DNA from 4 places in the Robertmurraya sp. DFI.2.37 genome. Region 1 is predicted to be linked to each of the others. Evidence: predicted binding sites of a transcription regulator. Region 1 holds the regulator's gene; each other region holds the start of a gene.
The links. The regulator Rex, encoded in region 1, represses fermentation and respiration genes when NADH is low (regulators of the CRP and FNR family bind a similar motif). The targets are predictions, from matches to a motif close to TTGTGAAATATTTCACAA.
Positions count from the first base shown of each region.

Region 1 (6,125 bases):
CGATCGTGTGATACAAATAAAATGGTTCCAGGGTAATCAATTAAAGAGTTTTCCAATACTTCTTTGCTGTCTAAATCAAGATGGTTTGTCGGTTCATCTAAAATAAGAAAATTAGCCTTTTTCATCATTAGTTTGGCTAAAGCTAGTCGCGCTTTTTCACCACCACTTAAAGTTGAGACAGTTTTTAATACATCATCTCCAGAGAAAAGAAAATTCCCTAATACTGTGCGAATATCCTTTTCGTTCATTAAAGGATAGTCGTCCCACAATTCATTTAAAACCCTTTTATTGGATGTTAATTCAGCCTGCTCCTGATCATAATAGCCGATAGTTACGTTTGAACCAAAGTGAATATCACCAGCCAGTTGGGGTAATCGACCGATAATTGTTTTTAATAGAGTGGATTTGCCAATTCCATTTGGGCCAACAAGGGCAATACTGTCTCCCCTTGTGAGGCGAAAGGAGAGCCCTTCACTAATTTTTTCACTGTCGTAACCGATTGCTAAAGAGTCTACTTTTAATACGTCATTTCCACTTTGTCTTTCGATGTCAAAGCCAAATGAGGCTGATTTTTCATCACCAAGAGGCCTGTCCAACACTTGCATTCGTTCTAATTGTTTTCTGCGACTCTGCGCCCTTTTAGTTGTGGAAGCGCGTGCTAAGTTACGTTGGATAAAGTCTTGAAGTTTAGCGATTTCTTCCTGCTGTTTCTCATATTGTTTCATCTCGCGCTCGTAGTTCAATGCCTTTTGTTCTAGATAGGCACTATAATTCCCTGTATATCTTGTGATGTTTAAACGCGAAATTTCATACACTTGGTTCACGACTTTATCTAAGAAGTAGCGATCATGGGAAACGATAAGAATAGCACCAGAATAGCCCTGTAAGTAGTTTTCCAACCATGAAAGAGTATCGATATCAAGATGGTTTGTCGGTTCGTCAAGAATTAAAATATCAGGCTTCGTTAACAATAGCTTTCCTAAGGCAAGTCTTGTTTTTTGCCCGCCGCTCAAACTCGAAATCTTTGTTGAGTAATCAATAGAATGGAAATTTAATCCATGCAAAACAGAGCGAATATCTGCTTCGTATTGATAGCCGCCGTTTTCTTTGTAGGATACTTGCAGTTGATCATACTCTTTTAAGATTTTTTCATACTCTGTTGAATGATTAAAGACAGCCGGATCAGCCATTTTTTCTTCTAATTGTCTCAGCGATCGTTCCTGTAATTTTAAATGCTGGAATACCGTCAACATTTCATCCCAAATGGAATAATTCGATTCCAGTCCGGTTGTTTGCGCTAAATATCCAATCTCGACACCCTTCGGTTTAATAATCTCGCCACTTTCATAAGACAGCTGTCCAGCGATAATTTTTAGGAGTGTCGATTTTCCAGCGCCATTTCGTCCAACGAGTGCAATCCGATCCTTTGTTTGTACCTCTAGTTTTATATTCGTTAAGATGGGGTCAGCCCCATATGATTTTGATAGTTGATTTACTTGTAATAGTATCATTGGTTTCACCTCAATATGTCTAGGAATAGTGTAACGTAGAACCTTAAGAACAGCAATTAAAGAAGATTTTTCCTGGCATTCTTCATTATGAAGAGATACGTTTTTTCCTCATAAAAGAGAAATTTATTGTGAAGATAATAACAATATTTTCACAAAGATCACAAAATAGTGTATCATTTGAAGTGAGGTGTTTGATAATGGCAGAGTTTACCCATTTTAATGAAGAAGGCAGAGCAAAAATGGTTGATGTTAGCGATAAGAAGGAAACCGTAAGAACGGCAATTGCTAACTCTAGTATTACAGTAAATAAACAAATTTACGAGCAAATTACCCAGCAGCAAAATAAAAAAGGGGATGTACTTGCAGTTGCTCAAGTAGCAGGTATTATGGCTTGTAAGAAAACAGCGGATATTATACCAATGTGTCATCCACTTCCATTGACAGGAGTGAATATTTCATTCAAGTGGGCAATAAAGGATGAGAATTATGAGTTAAAAATTGCTGCATCTGTTAAGACAAAAGGAAATACGGGAGTAGAAATGGAAGCGTTAACAGCAGCTTCGGTTTGTGCGCTCACAGTGTATGATATGTGTAAGGCAGTTGATAAAGGCATGGTTATTGGTCAAACGTATTTAGTGGAAAAGACTGGTGGTAAAAACGGCGATTTTAAAAGGGAAGAAGAAGTAAAATAAGGTTTAACTCGTTAAAAAAGGACTATATAGGGGTGGGGGAAATAAAATGAGTAACGATACAGTGAAAATACCTCAAGCAACGGCAAAGAGACTACCGTTATATTATCGCTTTTTAAAGAATTTACATTCTTCAGGAAAACAGAGGGTTTCCTCTGCTGAGCTAAGTGAAGCGGTGAAGGTAGATTCAGCAACAATCCGGAGAGATTTCTCCTATTTCGGTGCTTTAGGAAAAAAAGGCTATGGTTATAATGTTAATTATTTGCTAACCTTTTTTCGTAAGACCCTTGATCAAGATGAGTTAACAAAAGTTGCGTTGATTGGTGTCGGAAATCTAGGTACTGCGCTGCTTCATTATAATTTCTTGAAAAATAATAATACAAAAATTGCTGTTGGCTTTGATGTTGAAGAGGCGAAGATCGGTACAACGATCGGGGATGTTCCTATTCATCATATGGACGAGCTTGAAAAAATAATTACAGAAATGGGCATTACAGTAGCAATTTTAACGGTACCAGCTCCATTTGCCCAAACGATTACAGACCGACTCGTAGCAGCTAATGTTAAGGGAATCCTTAATTTTACACCAGCAAGACTAACTGTACCAGCGACAACAAGAGTTCACCATATTGATCTGGCTGTGGAGCTTCAATCATTGGTGTATTTCCTTAAGCATTATGGAGTAGATGAGGAAGAGGAATAATTTTATGACAAAAGGCATGAACTCGGTATAACTAAGTTCATGCCTTTTTTATGCTGTTTATTTTTTATCTTTTTGAATGGCTTTTACTTTGAAGTGAAAGAGAACCATTCGAATCCCACTTCCGAAATCAAAGGTAGCTAAAATGACGAATAAATAGGTGAAAATTCCCCATTCGCCATTACGCTGTACATCCTGGACGGCAAAATAGGTAAATAAAAGTCCAAGAACAATATAAAGGATACCTGAGAACAAAGGTGTTCGTATCATAGAAAAAGACCTCCAATGAATCTCTGAATAGATTCTGCTTCTCGTAGCATTCGTTCAATATCTTCTTTAAAAACAGATTGCACGAGAACAACAAAGGTGTTCATGGCAACATGAGCGATGATTGGAACAATAATTCGTTTTGTTTTAATATAGAGAAAAGCAAAGGTAAAGCCCATTGCCGAGTACAGCAATAAATGTTCGATTTCTGCATGGGCTAAGGCAAAAATAACAGAGCTTATTATGGCTGAGAGAAAAAAGTTCAGCCGCTTATAAAGTGAGCCGAAAATAATTTTACGAAAAACGATTTCTTCCAGAATGGGTCCAATAACAGAACTGACAATGACAACAACTGGAAAGGATTCAATCAAAGAGAGGATTTGCTGTGTATTTTCAGAGCCCATATCTATTCCTAACCAACTTTCAATATTGGCAGCTAACCCTTGAGCAAATAACGCGAGAAATACGCCAGCGATCGCCCAAACAATTGAGGCTGAAACAGAAGCAGTCTCTCGATCCAAGCTTGGTTGCTTCATTTCTTTACGCAAAAGGAATAAAGTCGCGAGCAAGGCTACGGAAAAGCTGAAGACAATCCAAATAACGACAGCGTAGACAGCCATCTCCTCTATACTATATCCAATTAACACGCCGCCAAATGTTAAAGCTGGCACTCCTAAAAAAGTTGAAAGTTGCATCGTAATGTAAATGATTAAAATGTACCAATATTCCTTTTTCAAATTATGATTCCCCTTTTAAACATAACTAATGATGCACTAAAACCATTCTACTAATAAAATTGCTAAACGTACAAATAGTTGCCTTAAAATATTTGTCGATGGATATTTTTTCAAAAGTAGTACATACTTTGAAAGGTTATATGCAAGAAAGAGCCGGCAGGAAATGAGGCGCAGTACGATCTAAAAATTCATGTAAAAATTTGTGTTAATTTTTTTAAAAAATCGTGCATGATACTTGCAAAAAAAAAGAGAATTCATTAATATATTAATTGTGTTAGCACTCAAAGTGTGCGAGTGCTAATAAATATTACATAATATTTATTGAGGAGGTTGTTTCACTTGTTAAAGCCATTAGGTGATCGCATTGTTATTGAGCTTGTTGAAACGGAAGAAAAAACTGCAAGCGGTATCGTTTTACCAGATTCAGCTAAAGAAAAGCCTCAAGAAGGAAAAATTGTAGCTGTTGGTACTGGTCGTGTACTAGACAACGGTGAGCGTGTAGCTCTTGAAGTTTCAGTAGGTGATCGCATTATCTTCTCAAAATACTCTGGTACAGAAGTGAAGTATCAAGGTCAAGAGTATTTAATTTTACGTGAAAATGACATCTTAGCTGTTGTCGGCGAATAAGATTTTAAAATTATGGCTGTTTTAATATAAACATTATTTAAGGAGGTTTTTTCAAATGGCAAAAGAGATTAAATTCAGTGAAGATGCTCGCCGCGCGATGCTACGTGGTGTAGATGCTCTTGCAGATGCAGTGAAAGTAACCCTTGGACCAAAAGGTCGTAACGTGGTTCTTGAGAAAAAATACGGATCTCCGTTAATTACAAATGACGGTGTAACCATTGCAAAAGAAATCGAATTAGAAGATGCTTTTGAAAACATGGGAGCAAAGCTAGTTGCTGAAGTTGCAAGCAAGACGAATGATGTTGCTGGGGACGGAACAACTACAGCTACAGTACTTGCACAAGCGATGATTCGTGAAGGCTTAAAGAACGTAACTGCGGGTGCTAACCCAATGGTTATCCGTAAAGGTATTGAAAAGGCTGTTGCTACTGCAGTTGAAGAATTAAATGCTATTTCTAAGCCAGTTGAAAACAAAGAAGCAATCGCTCAAGTTGCTGCGATTTCTGCTGCTGACGAAGAAGTAGGGAAACTAATCGCAGAAGCAATGGAGCGCGTTGGTAACGATGGCGTTATCACAATTGAAGAGTCTAAAGGATTTACGACAGAACTTGATGTAGTAGAAGGTATGCAATTCGATCGTGGATATGCATCTCCATACATGGTAACAGACTCAGACAAAATGGAAGCAGTTCTAGAAAATCCATATATCTTAATTACTGATAAGAAAATCAGCAACATCCAAGAAATTTTACCAGTGCTTGAGCAAGTAGTTCAACAAGGCAAGCCATTATTATTAATTGCTGAAGATGTTGAAGGTGAAGCTCTTCCAACATTAGTATTGAATAAGCTACGTGGTACATTCAATGCTGTAGCGGTAAAAGCTCCAGGATTTGGTGACCGTCGTAAAGCAATGCTTGAAGATATCGCTATCCTAACTGGTGGTTCTGTCATCACAGAGGATCTAGGATTAGAGCTTAAATCTACAACAATTGAGCATCTTGGACGTGCAGCTAAAGTTGTCGTTACAAAAGAAAATACAACAATCGTGGAAGGTGCTGGAGATTCAGCGCAAATCTCTTCACGCGTTGCACAAATCCGTGCTCAAATGGAAGAAACAACTTCTGAATTTGACCGTGAAAAATTACAAGAGCGTCTTGCTAAATTAGCTGGTGGAGTAGCAGTTGTTAAAGTGGGTGCTGCAACAGAAACTGAGCTTAAAGAGCGCAAGCTTCGCATTGAAGATGCATTAAACTCAACTCGCGCTGCAGTTGAAGAAGGTATTGTATCTGGTGGTGGCGTTGCCCTACTTAATGTATACAATAAAGTCGCTGCTATTCAAGCAGAAGGCGATGAGCAAACAGGTGTTAACATCGTCCTTCGTGCCATCGAAGAACCAGTTCGCACAATCGCTGCAAACGCTGGTCTTGAAGGATCTGTCGTTGTTGAGCGCTTAAAGCACGAAGAAATCGGAGTTGGCTTCAACGCTGCAACAAACGAATGGGTAAACATGATCGACGCTGGTATCGTGGACCCAACGAAAGTTACTCGTTCTGCACTTCAAAACGCAGGTTCAGTCGCTGCTATGTTCTTAACA
Region 1 covers NZ_JARGEJ010000038.1:36,854-42,978, reverse strand. The annotation lists gene PZE06_RS17800 (ABC-F family ATP-binding cassette domain-containing protein) at 1-1,511, opposite strand, end outside; gene moaC (cyclic pyranopterin monophosphate synthase MoaC) at 1,709-2,203, shown strand; gene PZE06_RS17790 (redox-sensing transcriptional repressor Rex) at 2,250-2,903, shown strand; gene PZE06_RS17785 (YdiK family protein) at 2,961-3,170, opposite strand; gene PZE06_RS17780 (CPBP family intramembrane glutamic endopeptidase) at 3,167-3,904, opposite strand; gene groES (co-chaperone GroES) at 4,244-4,531, shown strand; gene groL (chaperonin GroEL) at 4,587-6,125, shown strand, end outside.

Region 2 (6,125 bases), on a different contig from region 1:
CAGTCATAATGTCCATCCCCATTAAAACAATCGTGTAATAACCATTTTCCGGCATCGTAAAGTACATCCACCCAAAAACAAGCGGGAATGTTACTAAACAAGAAAGAAGGCAACCCCAACCTATTAAAAAGTGTTGTGTCCAACGGTATATCCCGCGATTCCAGATAAATCGATAGGTCGCTAACTGCTCAACCGAAGTCTTCGGTGTGGATTTTCTAAATAAGAGCTTTATTCCTTTTTTGATGATAATCTTCGTTGGTGGTCTTTCTCCCCAAGCAATAAAGCGGTAAAAGAACCCTCCAAGAAATACGATCGTTCCAACCATATAGCCATATAAATTTAAATCGACATGTGTAAACATTCTCGTGCCAATAAATGTTAAAATGATGAGCACTAATACAGTCAAAAACATTGATTTCGCAAACTTTGAGGCAAATGCGCTATTTACTGGGTGCTCCGCTTTTTGATTTGAAACCATTTTTGCTTCCATATTGATCCTCCTTGTTCCAATTGCTTAACTTTATTGTAAAATCAGTTCTATTTTTCTCGTATCGGGAGATCTCCCTACTGAGGGGAGAAAATTCCCTTAGTCGTCGGTTTCAGTTGAAATCATTAAAAATTAAGCTGCCAAAAACGTTGATACAATAAGATTTCTGAGAGGTTGACGATATTGTGTCAATTTTGTTAAGCATTGCACAAACTCAATTGAAGATAATCGTATTGAAAGCATCCTTTGTCTTTTTCAAGCTGCTAGACTCACCTTGTTGCCTGATGATATTTGCGAGTAATCTAATGTGTTCGTTCCCGTTGATGGTCAATGAAAATAGTAGCTCTCTATACTAAAGTCGATAAATGTGAAAAGCAGACCATGGATTAAACAACCATAAAAAAAACAAGGAAGAAAAACTTTCATTTTTCTTTCCTTGCTTTTTTATGCTACTTCATTTAGAGGGAATTGACTCCCACACTCAAGTAACCCATGTTCAAGCTGAAACTTTTTAACCTCATAGAAAAGCGTGTTTATAAGCATTTATTAGAGGAAACTTATCCTTCAGAAGCCCTTACTTTAAATGCTCTCGCGGTACACTACCTTGCTACCGATAGAAAAATAGATTGTGTTTTAACAACTTTTGCTTCTAATTTTTATTGAAGTAACTGTCCAACAAAAATGATGTAGGCAAGAAAAGCTGTCAGAACAAGCGAAAAACCAACCGTAAAGATGCTGCGAAATGCACTGCTCCAATTATTAACACCTGTAAATCCAATGATTCCAATGATGAGCACAATTAACGTAAAATAAAACAACAATTGTAAAGGATGGATACCTATCCATCTAAGTATCCGTTCTTTTAACGAATTTGAAGACGCAAGCAAAATAAAGCCAAGACTGTAAAAAGTTAAATAAAAGGAAAAGCGGTTACAGAAAGTTCCCATTCGCCTAAACCTCCTTATTTACATGAGGCCCATTGAGAGTAAACCGCACATTGATTTCTCAGTAGAGGGAGAACTCCCCTATAAATCTTTGTCCAATGATTCTCGGCATCGGAGGAAGTGACACCACAGTAAGTGCCCCAGTCGGCTCTTCTTGATAGCTTTTGTCCCTTATTGTATAAAAACCATTTTCCTTAAGCTTAAAAAGTTCTTCTTCCGTTCCTTTTAACACAACCTTGCTCATCCCCGATTGATACCATTCAACAAAATAATCGAAGTAATCAGGAAATTGACAGTTGTTTGCACTGACCATATTAATCGTGGAAATGGTTGCAGCGTGGGCTACTTGGGCTGCCACCTTCCCTGCTTCCATCTTCAAATCATGATTCACAACAAAATATTGAATGATTTCGTTATCCACTGTACCACCCCTCTGACAGCCTCCAAAATTCAACCTACATTATGTATACGGTATTCGTTGAATATTTATGATTTTTCATTTTCTAACTAAAACCAACTATTTCAAATCGATGACAAACTTTACACTTATGAAACTTGCCCCACTGATAGCAACGGTTTAAAGACGCTGGAAAATAGTAGAGGATGTTCCTCTCAATCTATCATGATACTGTATATAAGAATGTTGAAGGAGGTTCGTAGAATGAAAAAATTCATTTCTCTTGTCGTATTTTTAACCATTATCTTTGCTGGAGTAGGAAGCAGCCTAGCAGCGACACACACGGTTAACAAAGGTGATACTTATTGGAAAATCGGAATTCAATATGGGGTACCAGTAAAAACATTAATGTCAGTCAATAATGCGAAAAATAGCACTTTATCGATTGGACAAAAATTAGCCATTCCTGCATCCTCAGTGACAAGTTCAGAAAAAGATTTATTAGCGAGGCTTGTCGAAGCAGAGGCGAAAGGCGAACCTTACGCAGGAAAGGTAGCCGTAGCGACGGTCGTTTTAAATCGTGTCGATAGTAGCCTTTTCCCCAATACAGTAAATGGGGTTGTTTATCAATCCAGTCAATTCACACCAGTAAGCAATGGTCAGATCAACAAGGCTGCAAGTGCTGATTCGATGAAAGCAGTTAATGAAGCTCTTGCCTTCCGTGGTCAAGGCAGTGGTTCCCTTTACTTCTATAATCCTGCCAAAACAACAAACACATGGTTACGTTCAAAAGCAACAACAATCAAAATCGGAAATCATGTCTTTGCAAAATAAGCACCCGCATGGGTGCTCTCATTTTATCGACAAAGGCATCGAGAGGTTAATATCCGTTGATTTCCGCTTCAGGCGCTTGCTGTCCAAAGCGCGTCTCAGAGCAGGCGCGAGGTCGCTGAAATAGTTTTTCAGCAGTCTTTTTTTACAGAATTTTTAGAACGGCTGTCCTCTGTTCTGTGAGAAGGTAAAAGACGTTGATCCCGTCAGTTTGATTTATATTGGTGCTATTAAGCTGGTTGAATTCTTGCAGACCTTATCGTTCCAGTCAGTCGAAATAGAAGCTTATTCAGACTGGAGTCTTTCTCGTTTCTCTCTTTTGTCCGAGTACACCTCGCAGTCGATCCTGCTAGGTCTCACTTGTCCATCTACACATTTCATCGGATTCAATTTATTTCCATTATAGATTCAAACACCAAATGAGCTTGAGGTACCAACTAGTCTATTATAATTATTTCAAATGAGTCTCTTTCCGTAATCGGATCTCTCGTCATCATCTTTCTATCATCTCTACATAACTCTTAATGAAGATTCTAAAAAAAAGACTGAAGGCAGACTTGATTTCATCAAGTTTGTCTCCAGTCTGCTCTACCCGCTGGGTGCTTATTTTTATGAATTTCGCTGTACAATAATCACATCAAAACCTTTGTTTTTGGCCTCTTGAGCTAGCTGTTCGGCATTTTCTCTCATTGAAAATGCACCAATTTGCACTTTATAAAGCCCATCCTCCTGAAAGATGTGAGTTGTAAATCCGCTCGTAGCAGCACGTCTCGCAAGTTGGATCGCGTTTTCCCTATTTTCAAAAGCGCCGATCTGAACACGATAAATCGTTCCTGGATTTGAATTCGTTTTTTTTCGCAATTGAAAAGCTTTTTCAAGCCCAATGACATGCCCTCGAGCAATGCTGGCTCGAACACTAGCATTCTGTAATCTCGATGCATCGGTTGCATGATCGATAAAGCCATTCTCCGTTAGTAGAGCTGGCATTCTTGTTTCTCGAAGCACATGAAAATTAGCTGTTTTCATCCCGCGATCTCGAAATAAACTCTCTAATGCAATCTCTGGGTGAATAATGCTTTGGTATCTTGCTGTTTGTGCCGGAGCACTAGTATGACGAAAACTCTCAAAACCTGTACCGCCGCCAGCATTAATGTGGATCGATAAAAAATAATCTGCTCCCCATGAATTTGCATCATTTGTTCTCTGAGCAAGACTAACTGTCGTATCACCAGTTCGACTCATTCTCACTTCAACATTTTCATACTCATTTACTAAAATATCCCGTATCCTCACAGCAATATCTAATGTTAGGTTTTTTTCTTGTAACCCATTTCCTTGTGCTCCTGGGTCAGATCCTCCATGGCCTGGATCTAAATAAATTTTGACCATAATCATCACCTCTCTTGATTATATATGATGAAGGACGATTTTTTGCTTGTACCATTATCCAATCAGAACATGATTCGTATAAAGGATATTACCCACGACTTTGAGGGTTTTATTTTGTTCAACTTCTTTGGCTGTATATTTTAGCTAACTGCTTATATTCGGGAACTTTATTTTGCAAAATTTTATTCTAAATGGAAATTTAAAGTTAGAGAAGAAGCTTCAATATTTTCTGTTGTCCATCTTGCTAGTAGTTGATATTTTTCTTTTTGTAATGTATCGATTGAGATAATTTTCTAACTTTTCACCCGAATTCTTTTGGTTATTAGTAACAAAACTTTTTAAAAAAACTATTTACTTCGTGCGATTTTTCTTTTACTTCATTTATATCAGATCGATGAACTACCTCTTCTTCAAATTTTCACAAATATATCGCTCCTTTTACTCTCACTCTAAATAGATTGAGTAAATAAAGGGCAGCTTACACACTTCCAGGGAACAGATTTGTAAGATTGTTCTCCATTTATCGTTGTTCTACTATAAATAAATCGAAGAAAAACCAGACATTAAAATGGATAATTATTCCTTACTTTTTTTGTAACAATTATCATCAAATAATTATGTTATCATCATATACACAGTGTTAATGTATTAAAAGAACCTTCTTTCTTGATTGTGTAAAACTATTTAGACAAATGTGAATAGATGATCAAAAACTTCGTTTCACTTTCTTAAGCTTTGTTAAACAATATTGTTGATACAAAAATCAATACTGACATATAACAAAGTCTTATCTTAAGAAATTCATAGCATTTTACATAGATAAGTCGAAGTTAGTGGAAACGATTTGTCTGCATCATGACCATAGACATCTTTATTTTTGAATAAGTTTGTGAATTTATGAACATTTTGTGACAATTTTTCGAATCTTTTATGGTTTTTATCAAACACTTTCGGGAAAAGAAACTTTACTGAATAAGGAGTTGACATTGAATGAAAAAAGGATTGTTTGCCTTTTTGACAACTGCACCCCTGCTATTCCTTAGTGGTTGTGAGTCGAAATTAGTTGTCTTCGACCCACAAGGCCCAGTGGCACGAAGCATTACAGATTTAATCAACTGGTCTTTAATTTGGATGCTCCTTGTAGTCGTTGTTGTTTTTGGATTATTTGGTTATATCGTCTGGAAATATCGTGAAAGAAAAGACAATTTAGACTATGAGCCACCTGATGAACATGGAAGTACTATATTGGAAATTATCTGGACAGCGATTCCAATTCTTATCGTTGTTGCCTTAACCATTCCTACTGTTAAGACACTCTATGCATTAGAAGAGGTACCGCAAGGCTATGAAGATAAGGAGCCAATTACCATACATGTAACTTCTGCTGACTGGAAGTGGATTTTTAGCTATCCAGAGGAAGGAATTGAAACGGTAAACTATGTTAATATTCCTGCAGACACACCTATTCTTTTTAAATTAACATCAGCTAGTACGATGCAGTCCTTTTGGGTGCCTGCTTTAGGTGGTCAAAAATACACAATGGGAAAAATGGAAACTGAAATGTATTTAATTGCTGATCATCCTGGTTCTTACGAAGGGCAGAATACCAATTTCAATGGCCGCGGCTACGCGGATATGAAGTTTGAAGTATTAGCACAAACTCGTGCTGAGTATGACAAATGGGTTCAGGAAGTAAAAGAAACTGCTCCAAAATTAACTGAAGAAGAATATGAGGAGCTATTAAAACCGACACACTTAGGTAGATTAACTTTTTCAAACACACATCTCGACTGGGTCAATCATGCTGATCACAATTCAAAAACGTATACACACCCTGAACTTTATCGTGGGCATGGCTACCAGGGGAAAATATTTGAAGAAGAGGATAATTACAGAAATAAAACGAATGATGACATAGAAAAGCACGATCATCATGAAGACACAGAACACGGAGGTGACCACAGTGGGCATTAAATGGAATGAATTTTTTATTACAGGTGATCCATTAATTTTAGGTTCACAAATCGCGATTGTTTTAACAATGGTCGGAATCGTAGCTGGAGTCACCTATTTAAAG
Region 2 covers NZ_JARGEJ010000053.1:10,399-16,523, reverse strand. The annotation lists gene PZE06_RS20445 (respiratory nitrate reductase subunit gamma) at 1-490, opposite strand, end outside; gene PZE06_RS20440 (hypothetical protein) at 1,144-1,434, opposite strand; gene PZE06_RS20435 (aminoacyl-tRNA hydrolase) at 1,493-1,852, opposite strand; gene PZE06_RS20430 (cell wall hydrolase) at 2,093-2,662, shown strand; gene PZE06_RS20425 (N-acetylmuramoyl-L-alanine amidase) at 3,269-4,048, opposite strand; gene qoxA (cytochrome aa3 quinol oxidase subunit II) at 5,039-6,022, shown strand; gene qoxB (cytochrome aa3 quinol oxidase subunit I) at 6,012-6,125, shown strand, end outside.
Region 2: qoxA (cytochrome aa3 quinol oxidase subunit II) is a predicted target of Rex. The motif match lies at 4,936-4,953, and genes of this name have one in related genera.

Region 3 (6,125 bases), on a different contig from region 1:
GAAATCCCCATTGTCGCATAAATCGGCAACGGTCATTTTTTAAGGTTTCGGAAGTTATAAATATTGTTTATTGTGAATTTAATGAGTGATCTAGTCTTTTGCAATCAGCTAAAGCCTAACCATTTTCAGGCTCCTCCCAACGATGAAAACCTCCGGTGCTAGATTAGTACTGGAGGTTTCTTTATCGTTTTGAACTTGCCTATTTTTGTTTATACGATGCTGAGCACGAAGGGAAAACAGATTTGCATCCATCTTAGGAACAATTTGCACTTAAAAATTTGGATGGCGCTCCCTCTGTTTTTATTCTGATGTTAGCTTTTCGTTCAATATTTTTTGAGCAAAAGCCGTACTTTCCTTACTAGGTGGTTCGATGCCCTTTAATGGATATTCCATGCCAAGAGCTTCCCACTTATAGACACCAAGCTGATGATAGGGTAGAACATCGACTTTTTGCACATTTTTTAGTGTGCCGATAAATTCACTTAATTGTTTTAAGTCATCGATATCATCTGTGATTGTCGGAACAAGAACATGTCGAATCCATACTGGTATTTCATGTGCCGATAAATACTTAGCGAACTCAAGAATATGGTCATTAGCCATTCCAGTAAGTTTTTTATGTTTCTTTCTGTCGATATGCTTTAAATCCAGCAAAATTAAATCTGTATACTGAAGGAGTTCTTGCAAATTCGTCTGAAACTGTTCTGCATGCGAAAAGCAGCCGCCAGAAGAATCGATTGTCGTATGAATCCCTAATTTTTTACATTCTTTAAATAATTCGATTAAAAATGGAATTTGTAGAAGTGGTTCTCCGCCAGAAACGGTAATTCCTCCTCCAGATGCTTCAATGAATGGTAAATAGGATTTTAAATCATCGATGATTTCGGAAACAGACATTTGCTTACCAATTCCTATTTCCCAAGTATCGGCATTATGGCAAAACTGGCAGCGAAGAAGGCATCCTTGTGTGAAAATGACGTAGCGGATCCCTGGCCCATCAACAGTTCCAAAAGTTTCGATTGAATGAATGTTTCCGTTCATGATGATTAATCTCCCTTCAAATTAGGAAAGCACGTTTTATCGCATGCTCAAAATTTTTTGAAAGAGGAGTTATGAATCAACTCCTCTACGATTTAATTACAAAGAACCGTGGAATGTTCTATTAATGACATCTAATTGTTGTTCTCTTGTTAATTTAATAAAGTTTACTGCGTAACCAGACACACGAATGGTTAACTGTGGATATTCCTCAGGATGTTCCATTGCATCTAATAATGTTTCTCTGTTAAACACGTTGACATTTAAATGATGCCCTTGTTTTACAGCGTATCCATCTAATATGCTAACAAGGTTGTTGACGCGGCTTTCATCCTCTTTCCCTAATGCTTTAGGTACAATGGAGAATGTGTTAGAAATACCATCCATCGCGTAGCTGTACGGTAATTTTGCGACAGAAGAAAGGGATGCTAATGTGCCCTTGGTATCACGTCCATGCATTGGGTTGGCTCCTGGAGCAAATGGCTCGCCAGCGCGACGTCCATCTGGAGTGTTACCAGTCTTTTTACCATAAACGACATTTGATGTAATGGTCAGGATAGACATCGTATGAAGAGAATTACGATAAGTAGGGTGTTTGCGTAATTTCTTCATGAATCTTTCAACAATATTTACGGCGATGCTGTCAACACGGTCATCGTTATTTCCGTATTTAGGGAAATCACCATCAATTTCAAAATCTACCGCTAAGCCATTTTCATCGCGAATTACTTTTACTTGAGCGTATTTAATGGCACTTAATGAATCGGCAACAACACTTAATCCGGCAATTCCTGTTGCCATCGTCCGTAAAATTTCTGTGTCATGAAGTGCCATTTCAATGCGTTCATAACTATACTTGTCATGCATATAATGAATGATGTTTAGAGTATTAATATATAACCCAGCAAGCCATTCCATCGTTTGATCAAATTTTTCCATTACTTCATCATAATTTAAAATTTCTGAAGTAATTGGGGAAGTGGCTGGTCCAACTTGAACTTTCTGCTTCTCATCTTTGTTGCCGTTAATGGCGTATAGAAGAGCTTTTGCTAAGTTAGCACGGGCTCCGAAGAATTGCATTTGCTTTCCGATTTCCATGGCAGATACACAACAGGCAATACCGTAATCATCGCCGTACTCCGGACGCATAATATCATCGTTTTCATACTGAATCGCACTTGTTTCAATCGAAACCTTTGAACAGAACTTTTTAAAATTCTCAGGAAGCTGAGTGGACCATAATACAGTTAAATTAGGTTCTGGAGCAGGACCAAGGTTTCTTAATGTGTGCAAGAAGCGGAATGAGTTCTTTGTCACAAGCGGGCGGCCATCCATTGCCATGCCCCCGATAGATTCTGTTACCCAAGTAGGGTCTCCAGAGAATAATTCATTATAATCAGGTGTGCGAGCAAATTTGACAAGACGTAGCTTCATTACAAAATGATCGACTAATTCTTGCGCCTCTTGTTCAGTTAGAACACCATTTTCTAAATCCTTTTCAATATAGATATCTAAGAATGTAGACACTCGTCCTAAGCTCATCGCTGCACCATTTTGCTCTTTTACTGCCGCTAAATATCCAAAATAGAGCCATTGGAAAGCTTCCGTCGCATTTTGAGCAGGTTTAGAAATGTCAAAACCGTAACTTTTCGCTAGTTCTTTTAATTCTTTTAAAGCGCGATATTGCTCAGATAATTCTTCTCTCTGTCTAATCACGTCCTCACTCATAACAGAAGTCATATTATTAAAATCATTTAGCTTCTGCTCCATTAGGAAGTCTACCCCGTAAAGGGCGACACGGCGATAGTCACCGATAATTCGACCTCTTCCATATGCATCAGGTAAACCGGTAATGATTCCTACTTTACGAGCAAGTCTCATTTCAGCAGTATACGCATCGAAAACACCTTGATTATGGGTTTTACGATAGTCAGTAAAAATTCTTTCTACTTCTTTATCCATTTCATAACCGTATGATTCGCAAGCTTGACTTGCCATCCTTACGCCGCCGAATGGCTGCAAAGAGCGTTTGAAAGGTTTGTCTGTTTGGAAGCCGACGATTTTTTCTAAGTTTTGATTTAAATATCCTGGTCCATGAGAAGTAATGGTAGATACGATTTTCGTATCCATATCAAGAACGCCGCCGTTTTCACGTTCCTGCTTCGTTAAATCCATAACTTGTTCCCACAATTTAGAGGTCGCTTCTGTTGGTCCTTCCAAAAAGCTGTCTTCACCTTCATATGGCGTAAAGTTCCTTAAAATAAAGTCACGTACATTCACTTCTTCTTGCCATCTTCCTTTTGCAAATCCTTTCCACTGTTCCATCATAAAAAAACACCTCTGTCATTTTTATTTGTTAATATAACAGTTGATACAATTTAACTATATTTAAAGTATAACAGATTTTATGTGAATATCATCACATGTAAATGATATTTTCGTGAATTTATTGTGAACAAAAGGATTTCATCAATATTTAAATTTTATTCAAACTGGGAAAATATGAATCTGTACTATAACTTTCTAATGGTTTATAGAAGCTGTTATATAAAAATAAAGTTCATTGCTATTATTGTAACGTTAAAAACGTAATATAAGTTAATAAAATATTGGAGATTTTATGAAATCAAGTGGAAAGAAGAAGAGGAGGCAATGAAGAATAGAAGAGGGAGAAGAAATACATCTCTCTCCCATCGTAATTTCTAATCAACGACAATATTAGCAATCATTGGACCATTGCTACCCATATCTGGATGGGTTAAGCAGACTAGGCGGTAGACTCCTTCTTCTTTAAGCTGGAGTTCCACTGTTGTTTCTTCGCCTTTTTTGACAACACCTTTAATATCTGTGCCCTCAATAATAAAAGGATGTTCATGGCCGTTTACACCGTATAACCGAAGCAGAACTTTTTCATCTTTGCCAACATAAATGGTTCCTGGGTCCCATCGGTACGCTTCAATTTCCTTCCCATCGTCTGTTTTTGTTTTAAATTCGGTCGTAACGAGATGTATATCTCTGAGCTGTTCTCCTTGAGCGGTAGTGGTGACTGTTTCCCTTGAGAAGAGCAGCCAAATAGAACTTGCAGCGATGGTAACAAAAATGAGTACAAATAATAAGATAGAGCGTTTTTTCAATACAATGAATTGCATTGGAGATCCCCCTTTATAAGTTGTCCACTACTACTATATGCATGACGGTAGTGAGAACTTGTCTAAAAACTGATTCGTTTATCTTTAAATTTATGAGAACAGTGATCGGAAAGGGGGAATGCATGTAAAAAAACAAAAAAAGCTGTAGACAAACTCGAAAATCTTTGAATTTGTCTACAGCCAGTAAAGACTATTAATTAGTTATCCGTTTGAATTATTTAAGATTTTGTGCTATTTTTTCACATACTTCATCTGCGGTTAGACCGTTAGCTTCGATAACAGGACCTGGGATGATTGTATCGTTCATTCCCATCACATTTGAATCAATTCCTGTTACGACACAACAGTCGCATCCTCTCGCATCAGACTCCTGACTTAGTTGAACAACATCATAACCTTTTTCACGAAGAGCATCTTGAATATTGGTTAGAGAATCTTCCACGCCAATTTTCGCCATCTTCACACCTCCTCCAATTAGTAGAATGGGTTAGAGCACAAAATAATATTCACCCGTCCTTCTCTGTTGCAAGATATAAAAAGTTTAATGAATAAAAAATGTTGAACATGAGAAGGTAAACAATGGAGGTGTTATGTAAATGACAAAACGGAAAGCAGATCCGTCAACCGTTGGTTTAAATTCTAGCCAAGTGGAAGGTCAAGGGACAACAAATACTGAACTCGACGGTAAAAGTGTATCTTCAGCACGTAAAAAGACTAAAAAGCGTCATTCATAAAGATAAAAAAACCATCCGTGATGATCAACTGCACCACAAAGGTTAGAGATGTAGCTAACAATTAGCGGTGCAGATCATAACGGATGGTCTTTATTTTCATTCTATTTCTGAATTATTTCATCAATAATTCCGTATTCCAGTGCTTCTTTGGCGTTCATAAAATAGTCCCGGTCACTGTCTTTAGCAACCTTTTCTATTGGTTGGCCTGTGCGTTCTGAAATGATCTGATTTACATGTTCTTTTAATTTTAAGATTCTTTTAGCGGAAATCTCGATTTCTGTTGCTTGCCCTTGCGCTCCTCCGAGAGGTTGATGGATCATTACTTCGCTGTTTGGCAAAGCATACCTTTTTCCTTTTGTGCCTGCAAGCAGCAATATCGCTCCAAAGGATGCAGCCATTCCAATGCAAATCGTGTTAATATCTGGTTTTATCAACTGCATTGTATCAAAAATGGCAAAACCAGCAGTAGTTGAACCACCAGGGCTGTTAATATAAAGAGAAATGTCTTTTTGCGGATTTTCTGATTCAAGAAATAATAGCTGTGCAATCACACTGGTGGCTAATTGATCATCAATTTGCTGTCCGATCATGATGATTCGGTCTTTTAATAATCGGGAATAGATATCGTAAGATCGTTCTCCTCGATTCGTTTGTTCAATGACGTAAGGTATAGTTGTCAAAATATTTTCCTCCCTTAATTTAAGCTGCCATCCTAAAAATATGGAGAGGGGAGTTATGATGCTTCGTTCTGAATAGTGCTTCTGTTTGAGTGAACATAGGAAGATGTGGAAGGTGTTCGATTAAAACATGCGGCTCTTCTTCCAATAAAGATTGGTACATTAATTCGATAAGTACGGAAGTATCCTTCTCGCTTAACGAATTCGGGTCATTTTCTGCTGTGTTGCCTTTTTCCAAACGTCTTCTCGCTCTGTATAAAATCGCTTTAACTCCTGTTTCCGTCATGTTTAATAGTTCAGCAATTTCCTTTATGCGAAATAAAAACGCTTCATGTAAAAAGAAAATGACAGCCTGCTTCGGTGTTAATTTTTCCAGCAGCTTTTGCACTGTCTCCAAGGTTGCTGACGGATCGATAGTTGCTTCACTATGCTGATCGCAGCTCCATTCGACCTCGATTATCTTTTTTTTGCGCATCATATCAATCCAAAAGTGAAACGCAATTTTTTTTTAGTAATGATGGATGTAA
Region 3 covers NZ_JARGEJ010000035.1:14,344-20,468, reverse strand. The annotation lists gene pflA (pyruvate formate-lyase-activating protein) at 301-1,041, opposite strand; gene pflB (formate C-acetyltransferase) at 1,138-3,363, opposite strand; gene PZE06_RS16955 (cupredoxin domain-containing protein) at 3,741-4,187, opposite strand; gene PZE06_RS16950 (YkuS family protein) at 4,402-4,644, opposite strand; gene PZE06_RS16945 (YuzL family protein) at 4,784-4,921, shown strand; gene clpP (ATP-dependent Clp endopeptidase proteolytic subunit ClpP) at 5,023-5,601, opposite strand; gene PZE06_RS16935 (sigma factor-like helix-turn-helix DNA-binding protein) at 5,621-6,073, opposite strand; gene PZE06_RS16930 (hypothetical protein) at 6,078-6,125, opposite strand, start outside.
Region 3: pflB (formate C-acetyltransferase) is a predicted target of Rex. The motif match lies at 3,446-3,463, and genes of this name have one in related genera.

Region 4 (6,125 bases), on a different contig from region 1:
CGCAATTCCGAAGACAATGGATGCTGCTGTAACGAGTAGCTGTCCAATGTAGAAGAGCATCTGCCCATTTAGGGCAATGCTTATAGAAACAAGTAAAATACCGAAAATAAACGATAGAAAGATCGGAAGTGCTAATTTTTCATTAATCATATCTTTCAAAGCTGGGACATCCTTTTTTCCAATAACATGCGAATACTTGTGCGTCCACCAAAGGAATGGAACGATTTTATAAAGGTAGCCAATAATACTATAGGCAATCCAAAGCATGATATAAGCAACGATTAGGGGAGCAGCCAAGCTTGCAAATTGATTGCTTATACATGCAATAAAAGCAAGTAAATGAATCATTTCACCAAAGATAATCGCTAATAAAGCAAAGCGAAAAGGCAGATCAAGTTTTTTCTTTACTCTTTTTTTCAAGATCAGGTAAATGTGCCACATAAAGCTACTGAAGCCGACTAAGAGTAAGAAAAATCCACATTTAAACAACCAAGAAAAATCGAGAACAAACGACAACAATACGAATAGCAACCCTGTGCTATAAAAGCCATAAACATATTTTGCTTGCTTCATCTCATAGCCGTGGGAAAGGGAAAACATCGGTGCCATTTTATAGGAGAAACCAAAAATCAGCAGTGTAAACCAGCCAGAGATTCCCAATAATAAATGGCTATGAAAAAGGATTGAATAATAATTGCTAGCAAATCCTGTTTTCATGCTAAAAACTAATGAAATTCCCATTATGATCGTTAGGAACAAACAGACTAATGCACTTCCGACAAAAAGAGTAAGGATATTTGGTTTTGCTTGTTTTCGCAAGGTCATCCCCATTTGAATAAGGAACATAATGATCCCAATAAGCATGATGATCCCGGGAATGAGGGCTTTACTAGGGATGATATAAAGGGCAATAGCAAAGGAGACAACCCCAACCGCTGTGACAGCAAATTGTATAAAACCGAATTTTTCATTCCATATCGGAGTCAAAAATGCTACCGGCACCAATTGATACATAGCACCCATTGCGATCATTAACGCCCATCCTAATATAAATAAATGGGCAGCAGACCAAATTGCTGGAATGCGGAAGTGCCCATTTATAAAAGCATCCCCGTTAAAAAGAATGAGAAATTGAGAAATAAGAAGCGCAAGTATACTAAAAAAAATAAAAGAAAAAGGTAATTTAATGTTCGTTTCACTCCCTGTATTCTTCACTATCATGAAACCATCTTCCTTACTTTGTAATTTTTATTGTGAAGCTTCCATCCTCGTTTGGTTCAGTTATATGTTTAAAGCCTAGCTCATCTAATTGTTCATAAAGAAACATTGGTCTACGATCATTGATGATTTCCAATGTATCTCCTTCAGCTAAAGTCTCTAGAGCGCGAAGTGTCCTCATCATTGGATTAGGCGGTTCTAATCCGCGATTATCTAATCTCATTTTGATTCCCCCTTTTTTGTAAATGTTACTTTCCAGTGTTTTTTCTCAAGCTGTTCTGCCTGATGGACAAAACCTTTTGCTTTCAAAACAGCGAAAAGAGGGGTAGGCTTAAAAGGGGCATGGAGAATAAAGACATCCCCACTTTCTAAGCCTTTAACAGCCACCATAATTTTTTGGAATGGCTCTATCTTGTTTTTCAGATCCTCACGAACATCTAATTCTACGACACGTTTTTCCATATTCATCTCTCCCTTATGTCTTTTCTTTAATGATAATCATTTTCATTAAGTGATATCGTGATGTAAATCACAAGACATGAAGAATTTTATTTTCAAGTGTGATGGTGTTCACTTCTCCAAAATATTGCACGCTCTATACTACATATGTAAGGAACGAAGTTTACAATTTAAGGGGAGTGAGTAATATGAAAAATTTCGCAGCTGAAGTGATTGCGCCCAATTATCCACCGAAAGAAAAACATCCAAAGATTATTAACACTTTTGATTCCCTCCAACCAGGGGAGTTTATGTTGCTAGTAAATGACCATGATCCCAAGCCATTAAGATATCAATTTATGATAGAAAGAACAGATACATTTACATGGGAGTACTTAGAAGAAGGTCCTGAACTTTGGAGAGTAGCGATCGGAAAAAAATAGGAATCAGATGAGAGGGTTTGTTTTTGAAACGATCCTCTTTTTCTATTTTTTGGAGTTATTTTCTGAAAAATATGATAAAATATAGGGGTATTTGATTCACTAAGGGGTTTAATACGTAATATATCCTTGCAAATGGAATGACAGTTTTGGGGAGGACAAATAATAATGAGTGAAAAAATTAAGCAGATCGAGCAAGAGTTTACTGCTTATGTGCAGAAAATGAGCGCATATAACGAAGCCCTTGCTTTAGTTTATTGGGATTTACGCACTGGAGCGCCCAAGAAGAGTGTTGAACAGCGTTCACAAGTGATTGGAACTTTGTCTCAGGAAGTGTTTAAAATGTCTACTTCTGAAGAAATGGCCGCTTACATTGCTAATTTAACGACAGACGAGGCGAAAGAGGTCATTTCGGAAATTACGAGGAAGACAGCCGAGCATTGTAAAAAAGAATATGATCGCAATAAGAAAATTCCTGCAGAAGAGTATAAGGAGTACGTTATTCTCCAGTCGAAGGCTGAAAGTGTGTGGGAAGAAGCGAAGGATTCATCCGATTTTGATCTATTTAGACCGTATTTAGAAAAGTTAGTAGAGACGAATAAACGCTTTATTACATACTGGGGCTATGAAGGAAATAAATACGATACCTTGTTAGATATGTATGAGCCTGGAATTACAGTTGAGATTTTAGATAGAGTTTTCGGAGATCTTCGTGAAAAAATCATTCCGCTTGTTAAAGCCATTTCAGAATCAGACAACAAACCAGAGACAAGTTTTTTATTTGAACATTTTCCAAAAGAGAAACAAAGAGATTTTAGTTTGAATATATTAGAACAAATGGGTTATGATTTCCAAGCTGGTCGATTGGATGAAACGGTACATCCTTTTGCGATTGGATTGAATCCTGGTGATGTTCGGGTAACGACTAAATATGATGAAAAAGACTTTCGCGTCGCTGTGTTTGGGACAATTCATGAAGGTGGACATGCTCTCTATGAACAAAATATATCCAAGGATCTAGTAGGAACGCCATTGTGTACAGGGACTTCAATGGGAATCCATGAATCCCAGTCTCTATTCTACGAAAATTTTGTTGGACGAAATTATGCATTCTGGAAGAAAAACTATGAGCTGTTAAAATCGTATTCAAATGGTCAATTTGCTCAAGTATCCGTAGATGATTATTATCGTGGGATTAACGAATCAAAACCATCCCTTATTCGGATAGAAGCGGATGAATTAACATACCCGCTCCATATCATTATTCGATATGAAATTGAAAAAGGCCTATTTAATGATGAAATTGAAGTAAAAGATTTACCGCAAATTTGGAATGAGAAGTATGAAGAGTATTTGGGGGTGACACCTGACAGTGATGAAAACGGTGTTTTACAAGATGTACACTGGTCAGGAGGTTCTTTTGGTTATTTTCCTTCCTATGCTTTAGGTTATATGTATGCAGCTCAATTCAAGAATACGATGCAACAAGATCTACCAAACTACGATCAATTACTTGAAGAAGGGAATTTACTACCTATAAAAGAGTGGCTAACGAAAAACATCCACCAGTTTGGTTCTTTGAAAAAGCCTTTGGAAATCTTAACAGATGTAACTGGGGAAGGGTTAAATGCTCAATATTTAGTTGATTATTTATACGATAAATATAGTAAAGTTTACAGCTTGAATATTTAGTTCAACAGTCTAAGGATGACGTGTTTGTCGTCCTTTTTCTTTCTTAGGAAATGATAGATTTTGTAGTTGTATATTACTTTTTCAATTAGTATATCTACGTCTAGCTCCGCACCGATCGCCTTACAAACTTCAGGTTCTCTCCATACGATAAGTTAACCAGAGGTGCTTGCACCCGTAGGTTTCCTATATCAAAGATCAGGTCCTTTCAGTTATGTACGGTGACGAGCAAGGGGCTTGCGCTATTGTTCTTGGAGGAAGCTATGAAAAAAATCTTGCCGTATATTATGATTGCTTTTGGTGCAGCTTTATGGGGATTAATTGCTATTTTTGTTAGAGAACTGAAAGAGGCTGGATTGACAGAAATGGAGATTGTTACAGTAAGGGTCACTTTTGCTGCTATCTTTCTCTTAATCGTAGGGGCAGTGTCTTATAGAGAGCAATTGCAAGTACAATTAAAGAAGCTTCCATTTTTTGTTGGAACTGGGATCTTCAGCATTGCTTTTTTTAACTACTGTTATTTCTTTACGATCAATGAACTGAGTGTTTCCATAGCTGTCATTCTTCTTTATACGTCTCCAGCCTTTGTAACCATTCTGTCGTTTATTTTTTTAAAGGAACCGCTTCATAAACAGAAGATCATCGCCGTTGTTGGTACTATATTAGGATGTGTGTTTATAGTAGGTGTCGGTGTTGATCAAGGCACTACAATTACTTTATTAGGGGTATTAACAGGGCTAGGATCAGGGCTTGGTTATGCTTTATATAGTATATTTGGAAAAGTTGCATTAAAACACGAGATTAAACCATTTACGGTGACATTATATACGTTTGTAATAGCTGCCATAGCATTACTGCCGTTCTCGGGAATCTGGGTGAAACTAGATGTTCTATTTTCATCGAGAGTTCTTTTCGTAAGTGTTGGTCTGGGCTTAGTACCAACAGTAATTGCTTATTTGGCCTATACTTGGGGTCTTGAGAAGACAGAAAGTAGTAAAGCAGCAATTATTGCAACTGTAGAACCTGTTGTTGCCATGCTGATTGGTTTCGTCATTTTTCAGGAGAATTTGGGGATTTCCCAATTGTTCGGAGCATTTTTAATCTTTTTGGCTGTAATGATTGTAAATCTTCCCGTTATGAAAGGGAATGAGCAAATAAAGCATAATAAAAACACTGGTTCAATTGGCTGAACCAGTGTTTTTATTATGTTAGCTCAAGCGTTTCACACCAAAAGGGCAGCATGTTTTATTCACTATTTTATTGAACAAAGCCCTCAATTTAAAAATAAAGCATTTATTGTTCCGATTACCAAAGTTTGTAACCTTGTGCTCCTGGAGGTGCGTTTTTAATTAGGTCAATAAATGGAATTGTGTAAGCAAAAAGAATTAAAAGTACAGTAATTCCGAGCCATAACTTCCAGTTTTCGAACACCATCGGTGCTTTTTCTTCTTGATTTGCTGCTTCTCCAACCGGAAATTCTTCCTCACCTTTAGGTGCAAAGAATGCTAGGTTGACAAAAATGTAAAGCATTAAAATAATCGCGATAAAGAGAATGGAACCACCAACGGCTTGAGCGATTTGATATGGAATCCATTCTGCTGCTTGAGCAGCTCCACCATATTCAGAGAATGATGAACGGCGAGGAGCGCCGAGTAAACCAGCAGCATGCATGGCACCTGACATAAAGGTCATTCCAATCGCCCACAGATAACCTTGAATAAGAGCCAATTTATTAATTTTCTTCGTTAATTTTCGTCCAGTTAAATGCGGTACAAGCCAGAATGAGACACCGAAGAATGTCAGAACAACAGCTGTTGCAACTGTTAAATGGAAGTGTCCTGTTACCCAAACCGTGTTATGCACAACCTGGTTCATTTGATGGGAAGCGTTGACGATACCGCCTGCCCCCGCAGGAATAAATGCGAGCATTCCGATAAATGGTACTGTAAAACGTGCGTCTTTCCAAGGAAGTTTCTTCAGCCATCCGAATAATCCTGTTGCCCCTTGAGAACGTCCGTAGCTTTCAAATGTTGCGAACAAGGAGAACGCAGTCATTAATGAAGGAATGACGACTAAAAATGTTAATACTACTTGTAAGAATTTCCAAGCAGGGTCAATGCCCGGTTCTAAGAGCTGATGGTGGAAACCTACTGGAATTGAAAATAATAAGAATAGAATAAAAGACATTCTTGCTAATGAATCTGAGAAGATTTTTCCACCAATAATTTTTGGAATCATCACATACCATGCCATATAAGCCGGTAGTAACCAGAAATATACGAGCGGATGTCCGAAGTACCAGAATAGGGTACGGCTTACACCAACGTTAACTGTTTCAAC
Region 4 covers NZ_JARGEJ010000007.1:129,029-135,153, forward strand. The annotation lists gene PZE06_RS06235 (hypothetical protein) at 1-1,221, opposite strand, end outside; gene PZE06_RS06240 (DUF2249 domain-containing protein) at 1,235-1,441, opposite strand; gene PZE06_RS06245 (DUF2249 domain-containing protein) at 1,438-1,680, opposite strand; gene PZE06_RS06250 (DUF2249 domain-containing protein) at 1,866-2,099, shown strand; gene PZE06_RS06255 (carboxypeptidase M32) at 2,265-3,788, shown strand; gene PZE06_RS06260 (DMT family transporter) at 4,049-4,975, shown strand; gene PZE06_RS06265 (b(o/a)3-type cytochrome-c oxidase subunit 1) at 5,091-6,125, opposite strand, start outside.
Region 4: PZE06_RS06245 (DUF2249 domain-containing protein) is a predicted target of Rex. The motif match lies at 1,736-1,753, and genes of this name have one in related genera.